Regions from separate parts of the Bradyrhizobium sp. USDA 4353 genome, predicted to be linked through region 2. Evidence: predicted binding sites of a transcription regulator. Region 2 holds the regulator's gene; the other holds the start of a gene.
What was found. The regulator LexA, encoded in region 2, represses DNA repair genes until DNA is damaged. The targets are predictions, from matches to a motif close to TGTTCNNNNTGTGTTCNG.
Positions count from the first base shown of each region.

Region 1: the regulator LexA is predicted to act here: its motif matches at 1,997-2,014, upstream of ACVILH_RS32795 (PA0069 family radical SAM protein).

Region 1 covers NZ_JBSSGB010000001.1:7,286,022-7,290,418, reverse strand. Annotated here, with positions in the region: gene ACVILH_RS32800 (phosphoketolase family protein) at 1-1,844, opposite strand, end outside; gene ACVILH_RS32795 (PA0069 family radical SAM protein) at 2,036-3,211, shown strand; gene ACVILH_RS32790 (ribonuclease HII) at 3,299-4,150, shown strand; gene ACVILH_RS32785 (glycosyltransferase family 39 protein) at 4,356-4,397, shown strand, end outside.
Region 2 covers NZ_JBSSGB010000001.1:5,096,474-5,100,870, forward strand. Annotated here, with positions in the region: gene ACVILH_RS22980 (ComEC/Rec2 family competence protein) at 1-1,368, shown strand, start outside; gene ACVILH_RS22985 (hypothetical protein) at 1,484-1,924, opposite strand; gene lexA (transcriptional repressor LexA) at 2,228-2,926, opposite strand; gene ACVILH_RS22995 (molybdopterin molybdotransferase MoeA) at 3,145-4,353, opposite strand.

The DNA.
Region 1 (4,397 bases), 2.2 Mb from region 2:
GCCCATGGCCAGATGCCGATGCCGGCGTCGCAATGCACGGCGGCCTCCTTCATCGACAGGAATTGCGGCGAGGGCTGCTTGCCGGCGACGATGACGTTGATGCGGTTATAGGTGCGCAGGCAGTGGTCGGCGATCCACAGCAGCGTATTCGCATCGGGCGGGAAGTAGATGCGGACGATGTCGGCCTTCTTGTTGGCGACGAGATCGACGAAGCCGGGATCCTGGTGGCTGAAGCCGTTATGGTCCTGCCGCCAGACATGTGAGGTGAGCAGATAGTTCAGCGAGGCGATCGGCCGCCGCCATGGCAGATGGCGCGACACCTTCAGCCATTTGGCGTGCTGGTTGAACATCGAATCCACGATGTGGATGAAGGCCTCGTAGCACGAGAAGAAGCCGTGGCGGCCGGTGAGCAGATAGCCTTCCAGCCAGCCCTGGCAGAGATGCTCGCTCAGCACCTCCATGACGCGGCCGTCATGCGCGAGATGCACGTCGTAGGGCTCGATGCCTTCCATCCAGACCCGCTCGGTGACGTCGAACACCGCGTCGAGCCGGTTGGAGGCGGTCTCGTCCGGGCCCATGATGCGGAAGTTTCTCGTGTCAGCATTCAGCCTGATGACCTCGCGCAGGAACTTGCCGAGCTCGCGCGTCGCTTCCGCGATGGTCTCGCCGGGGGAGCGCACCTCGACCGCGAAGGCGTGATAGTCCGGCAGCTTCAACTCGCGCTTCAACAGCCCGCCATTGGCGTGCGGATTGGCGCCCATGCGCCGCGTTCCCCGTGGCGCAAGCGCCTGCAGCTCCGGCACGAGCCGGCCTTGCGCGTCGAACAGCGTCTCCGGCTGATAGCTCTTCATCCAGGCTTCCAGCAGCGCGAGGTGGTCCGGCTTGCCGCGCGGATTTGCGATCGGCACCTGATGCGCGCGCCAAAAACCTTCGACCTTGAGGCTGTCGACCTCCTTCGGTCCGGTCCAGCCCTTCGGGCTGCGCAGGATGATCATCGGCCAGCGCGGGCGCTGCAGCACCGCATCCGGCTGGCGGGCGTTCTGCTGGATCGAGCGGATGCTCGCGAGCGCGACGTCGAGTGCGTCGGCCATCTGCCGGTGCATCGCCTTGGGCTCATCGCCCGCGACGAACAGCGGCGCATAGCCATAGCCCTCGAACAGGCACTTGAGCTCGGCATCGCCTAGGCGGCCGAGCACCGTGGGGTTGGCGATCTTGTAGCCGTTGAGGTGCAGGATCGGCAGCACCGCGCCGTCCTGTGCCGGGCTCAGGAATTTGTTCGAATGCCAGGATGCGGCGAGCGGGCCGGTCTCGGCCTCGCCGTCGCCGATCACGCAGGCGACGATCAGGTCGGGATTGTCGAATGCGGCGCCATAGGCGTGCACCAGCGCGTAGCCGAGCTCGCCGCCTTCATGGATCGAGCCGGGCGTCTCCGGCGCCGCATGGCTCGGAATGCCGCCGGGGAAGGAGAACTGCCGGAACAGCTTTCGCAAGCCGTCCGCATCGCGCGTGATGTCGGGATAGATCTCGCTGTAGGAGCCTTCGAGATAGGTGTTGGCGACCATGCCCGGGCCGCCATGACCGGGGCCGCAGACATAGATGACGTCGAGATCCTGTGCGGCGATGGCGCGGTTGAGATGGGCGTAGATGAAGTTCAGCCCGGGCGTGGTGCCCCAATGGCCGAGCAGGCGGGGCTTGATGTGCTCCGGCTTGAGCGGCTCGCGCAGCAGCGGGTTGTCCAGCAGGTAGATCTGCCCGACCGACAGGTAATTGGCGGCGCGCCAGTAGCGGTCGAGCAGATCGAGATCGTCGGCCGGGTTGGTCTGTTGGGGAGAACTGATCTGCATGGGACCTCGCTTGCCTTCCGCTTCGCGCCTGCGGGAGCTGAGATGAGAGTAACGCGGCACCATCCCGTTCCAGCGCAGCCCGAGCATAGAACGGGAATGTGATGGCTGGCCTTGCGCAAGCTCAGACGCGCGCCTGTATCTTCGTTCTATTTTATTCTTGTTATGTTCTCATTTTGTGCTATGTCTTGGTCATGAGCCGAGCATCTTCACATGCCCTCAAGCGCCCACCGGTCACGGTGCCCTCCGAGCCGGTGGGCGCGCCTTCCTCAGGTCATGAGGACTTTCCCGAGCTCGCGGTCGCCATTGAACGGGGCCGGCGCCGCGGCCGGGGTGCACAATCCAATGCGAGCGGCCGCTACGAGGCGGAGGCCCGTGTTGTCTTCGATGACGGTTGGCAGAGCCTCGAAGATCTGCCGCCGTTCAAGACGACGGTCGCGACCGACACCTCGCGCAAGGTGATCACCCGCAACGACTCGCCCGATATCGGCTTCGATCGCTCGATCAATCCGTATCGTGGCTGTGAGCATGGCTGCGTCTATTGTTTCGCGCGGCCGACCCACGCCTTTCTCGGCCTGTCTCCCGGGCTCGATTTCGAATCCAAGCTGTTCGTGAAGCCGGACGCGCCGGCGCTCCTGGAAAAGGAGCTGGCGGCCAGCGGCTACGAGCCGCGGATGATCGCGATCGGCACCAACACCGATCCGTACCAGCCGATCGAGCGCGAGCGGAAGATCATGCGCGGCATCCTCGAGGTGCTGGAAAAGGTTGGCCATCCCGTCGGGATCGTGACCAAGTCGGCGCTGGTGATGCGTGATGCCGACATCCTGGCGCGGATGGCCAAGAAGAACCTGGCGAAGGTGGCGATATCAGTGACGACGCTGGACCCCAAGCTGGCGCGCACCATGGAGCCGCGGGCGTCGACGCCGTCCAAGCGTCTGGAGGCACTGCAGGCATTGTCGAAGGCCGGCATTCCGACCACGGTGATGGTTGCGCCGGTCATCCCGGCGCTGAACGACAGCGAGATCGAGCGCATCCTCGATGCCGCCGCTCATGCCGGGGTCAAGGAAGCGGCTTACGTGCTGCTGCGGCTGCCGCTGGAGGTGCGTGATCTGTTCCGCGAATGGCTGCTGGAGCATTATCCGGACCGCTATCGCCACGTCTTCACCCTGATCCGCGACATGCGCGGCGGCCGCGACTACGACTCGCAATGGGGCACGCGGATGAAGGGCACCGGACCGATGGCCTGGATGATCGGCCGCCGCTTCGAGATCGCCTGCGAGAAGCTCGGGCTGAACAAGCGGCGGACGAAGCTGACGACGGATCATTTCGTGCGGCCGAAAGGCGGCGGACAGCAGCTGAGCTTGTTCTGACGCGAACCTCCGTTCGGAACCATGCAGGTGGGAATAGCGGGGAATTGAGGTTCGTTCGGGTTGCGCTGGGTTGGGCCGTTTCGCACGATGCGACTCATGATTCGGGACCTAGCGAAAAAGCCGGGCAGGGCGAAAGCAGCCGGCGCGGCAAAGAAGAGCACTGCCGCGAAAGTTGCGGCCAAGTCGGCCGCGGTGAGCGCGGCAGGTAAAGGCAGCGCCAAGCTCGGCAAGGGCGTCATCGCGGTGGCGCCGCCGAGCTTCCGGCGCGAGAGAGCGCTGCTCAAGCAGGGCATCTGGCCCGTCGCCGGCTGCGACGAGGCCGGCCGCGGACCGCTCGCCGGCCCCGTGGTCGCTGCTGCCGTGATTCTCGATCCCAACCGCATTCCCAAAGGCCTCGACGATTCGAAGCGCCTGAGCGCAGAGCAGCGCGAGGCGCTGTTCGACAAGATCTGCAAGACCTCGGCCTTCGCGGTGGCCTTTGCGTCGCCGTCGCGAATCGATCGCGACAACATTCTGCGGGCCTCGCTGTGGGCGCTGTCGCGGGCGGTGAGGGCGCTGCCGGAGGCGCCGAAGCATGTGTTCGTCGACGGACGCGACCGCATCGATGTCGATTGCAACTGCGAGGCGGTGATCGGCGGCGACGGGCTGGTGATGTCGATCGCCGCGGCCTCGATCGTCGCCAAGGTGACGCGCGACCGGCTGATGTGCGCGCTGGCGCAGGACTGCCCCGGCTACGGTTTCGAGCAGCACAAGGGCTATGGCGTGCCGGAGCATCTTGCGGCCCTCGACCGGCTCGGTCCCTCCGTGCATCACCGCAGCCTGTTTGCGCCGGTGGTTGCGGCCCGGCAGAAGCATCAGCCGTCGGCCGTGCAGCCGGAGCCCGATCTGTTCGCGGAGATCACGGTGGTGACCTCGACCGAAATCACCCTTCAAGTCTGATGCCGGTTGCCTCGACCGCGCCGCGGTCTTAAAGCTTGAGCTAGCGAACCAGCACGAAGTGTCACTCCTCGCAGCGCGGGCGGTGTTGTGCGCCCAAATCGTGCGGTATCGATTGCGGGCGCCGGACAACGCGGCTGCGGATGAGGGACGGTCCTGCCGGCCTCCTCGACGTCCCAAGCGACCCAGCCAAGCGAACCAGCCGTTCATGCGTTTCACGTCCCTGGTTGTCGAACTGATCCGCGCAAGG
Region 2 (4,397 bases):
TATCACATGGCGGTCGTCGCCGGCGTCGTGTTCTTCGCGGTGCGCGCGCTGCTCGCGCTGATCCCCGGCCTCACCGTCAGTCATCCGATCAAGAAATGGGCAGCCGCTGCGGCGCTGGTCGCGGCGGCGTTCTATCTCCTACTGTCCGGCGCTGAGGTCGCGACGCAGAGATCGTTTTTCATGACAGCGGTCGTGCTGATCGCCGTGATGGTCGACCGCCGCGCCGTCACCTTCCGCACGCTCGCGGTGGCCGCGATGATCGTGCTGATCGCCGCTCCCGAAGCGCTGGTGCATCCGAGCTTCCAGATGTCGTTCGCCGCAACGCTCGGCCTCGTCGCGCTGGTGCAGTTCGGCCTGCCAAAGCTGTTCGCGACGCCGGACTCATCGACCGCGCAGCGCATCGCGCTGTGGGGCGGCCGTGAGTTGGCCATGCTGCTGCTGGCCTCGCTGATCGCGGGGCTCGCAACCACGCCCTATGCCGCTTTCCATTTCCATCGCATCACGCCCTATGGCGTGCTGGCCAACCTCGCCGCGATGCCGGTGGTCTCGGCGCTGGTGATGCCCGCGGGACTGCTGGGGCTATTGGCGGCGCCGTTCGGGCTCGATGGCGTCTGCTGGACGCTGATGGGCTGGGGCATCGACTGGATGATCGCGGTGACGCGCTGGGTCGCCGCGCTGCCCGGCGCCGTCGGGCGCATGGCCGCGTTCGGCATCGGCCCGCTGATCCTGGCCAGCCTGGGCCTGATCCTGATCGGCCTGCTGAGGACGCCGTTGCGCTGGTCGGGCGCGCTGATGCTGACGGCGGCAACGCTGTGGGCGTTCGTCGCGCCGCTGCCCGACATCCTGATCTCCGGCGACGGACGCGCGGTGGCCGTGCGCGGCGGCGACGGGCGGCTGCATGTGATGCGCAGCGGCAAGGACGTGTTCGCGACCCGCGAGTGGCTCGCGGCCGATGCCGATGCGCGCCTGCCGACCGACTCGTCGCTGGGTGACGGCGTGTCCTGCGACCAGGCGGGCTGCGTCGTGGCGCTGGCCGATGGCCGCCTGGTCGCGATGGCCTTGCGCGCCGATGCGCTGGCCGACGATTGCGCCCGCGCTGCGCTGATCGTGACCATTCGCGCCGCGCCGTCGTCCTGCGCGGCCGGAGTGATCGACCGCCAGCGATTGCAGCAGCAGGGCGCATTGATGCTGACGCGCCAGGGCCGCGGCTTCGCCGTCACGCCTGTCCGCGCCGCCGGCTCCGACCGCCCATGGGCGCCGGCACCACCTGATGCGACCGAGTTCGAGCCGACATTGGCGCCGCGCGCGCCGACGCCGCGCATTCAGGATGCGACGCCGCCCGAGACAGAGCAGGGCGCCGACGATTAGTTCGGTGGATCGGAGATCGCCGAGCGGCGGCCCTCGAGTCCGGCAGAAGCCGGCCGAGGGCCGCCGCAGCGTTGGCGCGCGATCCGAGGAATGCGATCCGTTGGCGATCAGATCGTCAGGTGATGCTGATGCGCCGGATCGATGGGGTCTGCACGGTCGGCCGATCCTCCGCCTGGTCGGGACGGGGCTCGCCGGGCTGCTTGGTGACGGGCAGTTGCAGCACGGTGACGCGCTGGCCCTCGCAGAGCTGTGTGACCAGCACGTGGCGCCCATCGGCGAACTCGATCGCGTCGTGGTGGCGATCGGGAATGTGCTTCTCGATGGTGTTGAACTTGGCGACGCGCTCGCGGATGGTCCGCGTCCACAGCCAGCGGCTGTCGTAGCGGACGTCCTCGGCGAAGGCGAGCTCGGTGCCGGGCAGCATGCACACCGCAACGGTCGGCTCGCTTTCCAGCGCGAAGCCGCGGGTTGCAGTGCCGCGGAACGTCGTCGAGATCAGCGTCTCGCCGACTTTGGCGGGACGGGAGGCAACGGCATGGAGGCTGTAGTCACACATCGGATCGCTCCTCGTTCAGAGATAGCTGACCCACGCTCCCCCCGGACAGGCGCAGGCCTCTATCAGAGTGGACATCAGGAGCGATGTTAGCGCGCGCTTCGCGGCATTTCTGCGCTGATCTGCAGCACGTGCGGCCGCCGACGATCACAAGCGTTTGAGCGTGCCGCGCTGCACATCATAGCGTGCGCTTGCGCGTGACTTGTTCTTGAGCGGCGCGACGAAGCGCGTCCATGCGCCGCCGATCGATTGTGCATCTCGCCCCGCGAGTCGCGATGCATGATCGCGACGGCGCAGCCTGCGTGATCAGTACTTGCGATACAGCCCGACCAGCTTGCCCTGGATCTTCACCCGGTTGGGCGGCAGGATGCGCACCTCATAGGCGGTATTGGCCGGCTCCAGCGCGATCGATGCGCCGCGGCGGCGGAAGCGCTTCAGGGTCGCTTCCTCGTCGTCGATCAGCGCCACCACGATGTCGCCGGTATCGGCCGACTCGTTACGCTGGATCAGCGCCATGTCGCCGTCGAGGATGCCCGCATCAACCATCGAATCACCGCGCACCTCGAGCGCGTAGTGCTCGCCATTGCCGAGCATGTCGGCCGGCACGCTGATGGTGTGGCTGCGCGTCTGCAGCGCCTCGATCGGCGTACCCGCAGCGATCCGGCCCATCACCGGCACGGCCACGGGACGCTCGCCATCGTCCAGCGCCGGTGTCGAGGTGCGGACCTTGCCGAGATTGCCCTCGATCACCGACGGCGTGAAGCCGCGGCGGTTGCCGGCGGCCTGCGACAGCTCGGGCAGCTTGATCACCTCGATGGCGCGGGCACGGTTGGGCAGCCGGCGGATGAAGCCGCGCTCCTCCAAGGCGGTGATCAGGCGGTGAATGCCGGACTTCGAGCGCAGGTCGAGCGCGTCCTTCATCTCGTCGAAGGACGGCGGGACGCCGGCCTCCTTCAGCCGTTCGTTGATGAACCGCAGAAGTTCGTACTGTTTGCGCGTCAGCATCTCGACCTGGTCCCCGGTTTGATGTCGTCCGACTCGCGAGCTCCTCGATCCGAGCGCCTCAATCGGAGCTTCTCGATCTCTCGGCGGGCCGGACGAGCGTCTTCGCGTCGTTCCGCAACATACTAAAAACAAATCATGAACGGACACTATCTGTTCGATGTGTGTTCCGCAATCCTAAAAATATGGTGAACGGACCGGGCTTTGCCGGGGGAGGTTGCTTAGTTCGGCAGGCGCAGGATCTCGCAGGGGCTTCCCGCGGGGGCCTTCGGCGCAAAGGCTGGACGAATGACGAGCGCCTGCGAGAGCGCGAGATTCCCGAGCAGCGATGAATCCTGCTGCGTCACAGGAGTTGCGACCAGCGTGCCGTCGGCGCGCTCCTCGAGCTGCGCGCGCAGATAGTCCTCGCGCGAATCATTTGCGCTAAGCTCGCGGCCGAGCAGGGCGGTCTCGCGCGGCAACCGTGCCTCGCGGCCGAGCAGGCTGCGAATCAGCGGGACCAGAAACAGGATCGCGCAGACATAGGACGACACCGGATTGCCCGGCAGGCCGATCACGCGCATGCCGCCGAGCCGCCCGTGCATCATCGGCTTGCCCGGCCGCATCGCGATCTTCCAGAACGCCATCTCGACGCCTTCGGCCTCGAGCGCCTGCTTGACCAGGTCGTGGTCGCCGACCGAGGCGCCGCCGGTCGTGACCAGAATGTCGGCCTCGGCCTCGCGCGCCCGGCGGATGCCGGCGACCGTCGCCTCGAGCGTGTCGGCGGCGATGCCGAGATCGATCGGCGTCGCGCCCTCGCTGCGCATCAGCGCCCGCAGGCCATAGCCGTTGGAATAGACGATCTGGCCGGGGCCGGGCGCCGAGCCTGGCATCACCAGCTCGTCGCCAGTGGCGAGCAGCGCCACCTTGGGCCTGCGCCGCACCGGCAGCGCCGGATGATTCATGCTGGCCGCGAGCGACAGGTCGCGGTCGCTGAGCCGGCGGCCGGCCTTGAGCAGCACCATGCCTTGATGGAAGTCGACGCCGGCAGGGCGGATGTGCCGGCCCTTGATCGCGGGCTCGTTGATGACGACGTCGCCGGCTTCGGCGCACGTGTCCTCCTGGATCACGACCGCGTCGGCGCCCGCGGGCACGACGCCGCCGGTGAAGATGCGCGCCGCCTCGCCGGGACCGATCACGCGATCGAACGGCCGCCCGGCCGCGACCTCGCCGATCACCCTCAGCCGTGTCCCGCTCGTGGTCGCGTCCGCCGCGCGCAGCGCGTAGCCGTCCATCGCCGACATCGCCTCCGGCGGCTGCGTCCGCAGCGCCGCGAGGTCATACGCCAGCACCCGGTGGAACGCCTCGTCCAGCCCGACCTGCTCCGCGGCCAGCGGCTCGGCGCCGGCGAGCACCGCGGACAACGCATCGGACACCGGCATCAGGGCCATCAGAGTTCCTTTGGACGGAGACGGGCAAATCGACTGAATCGCCT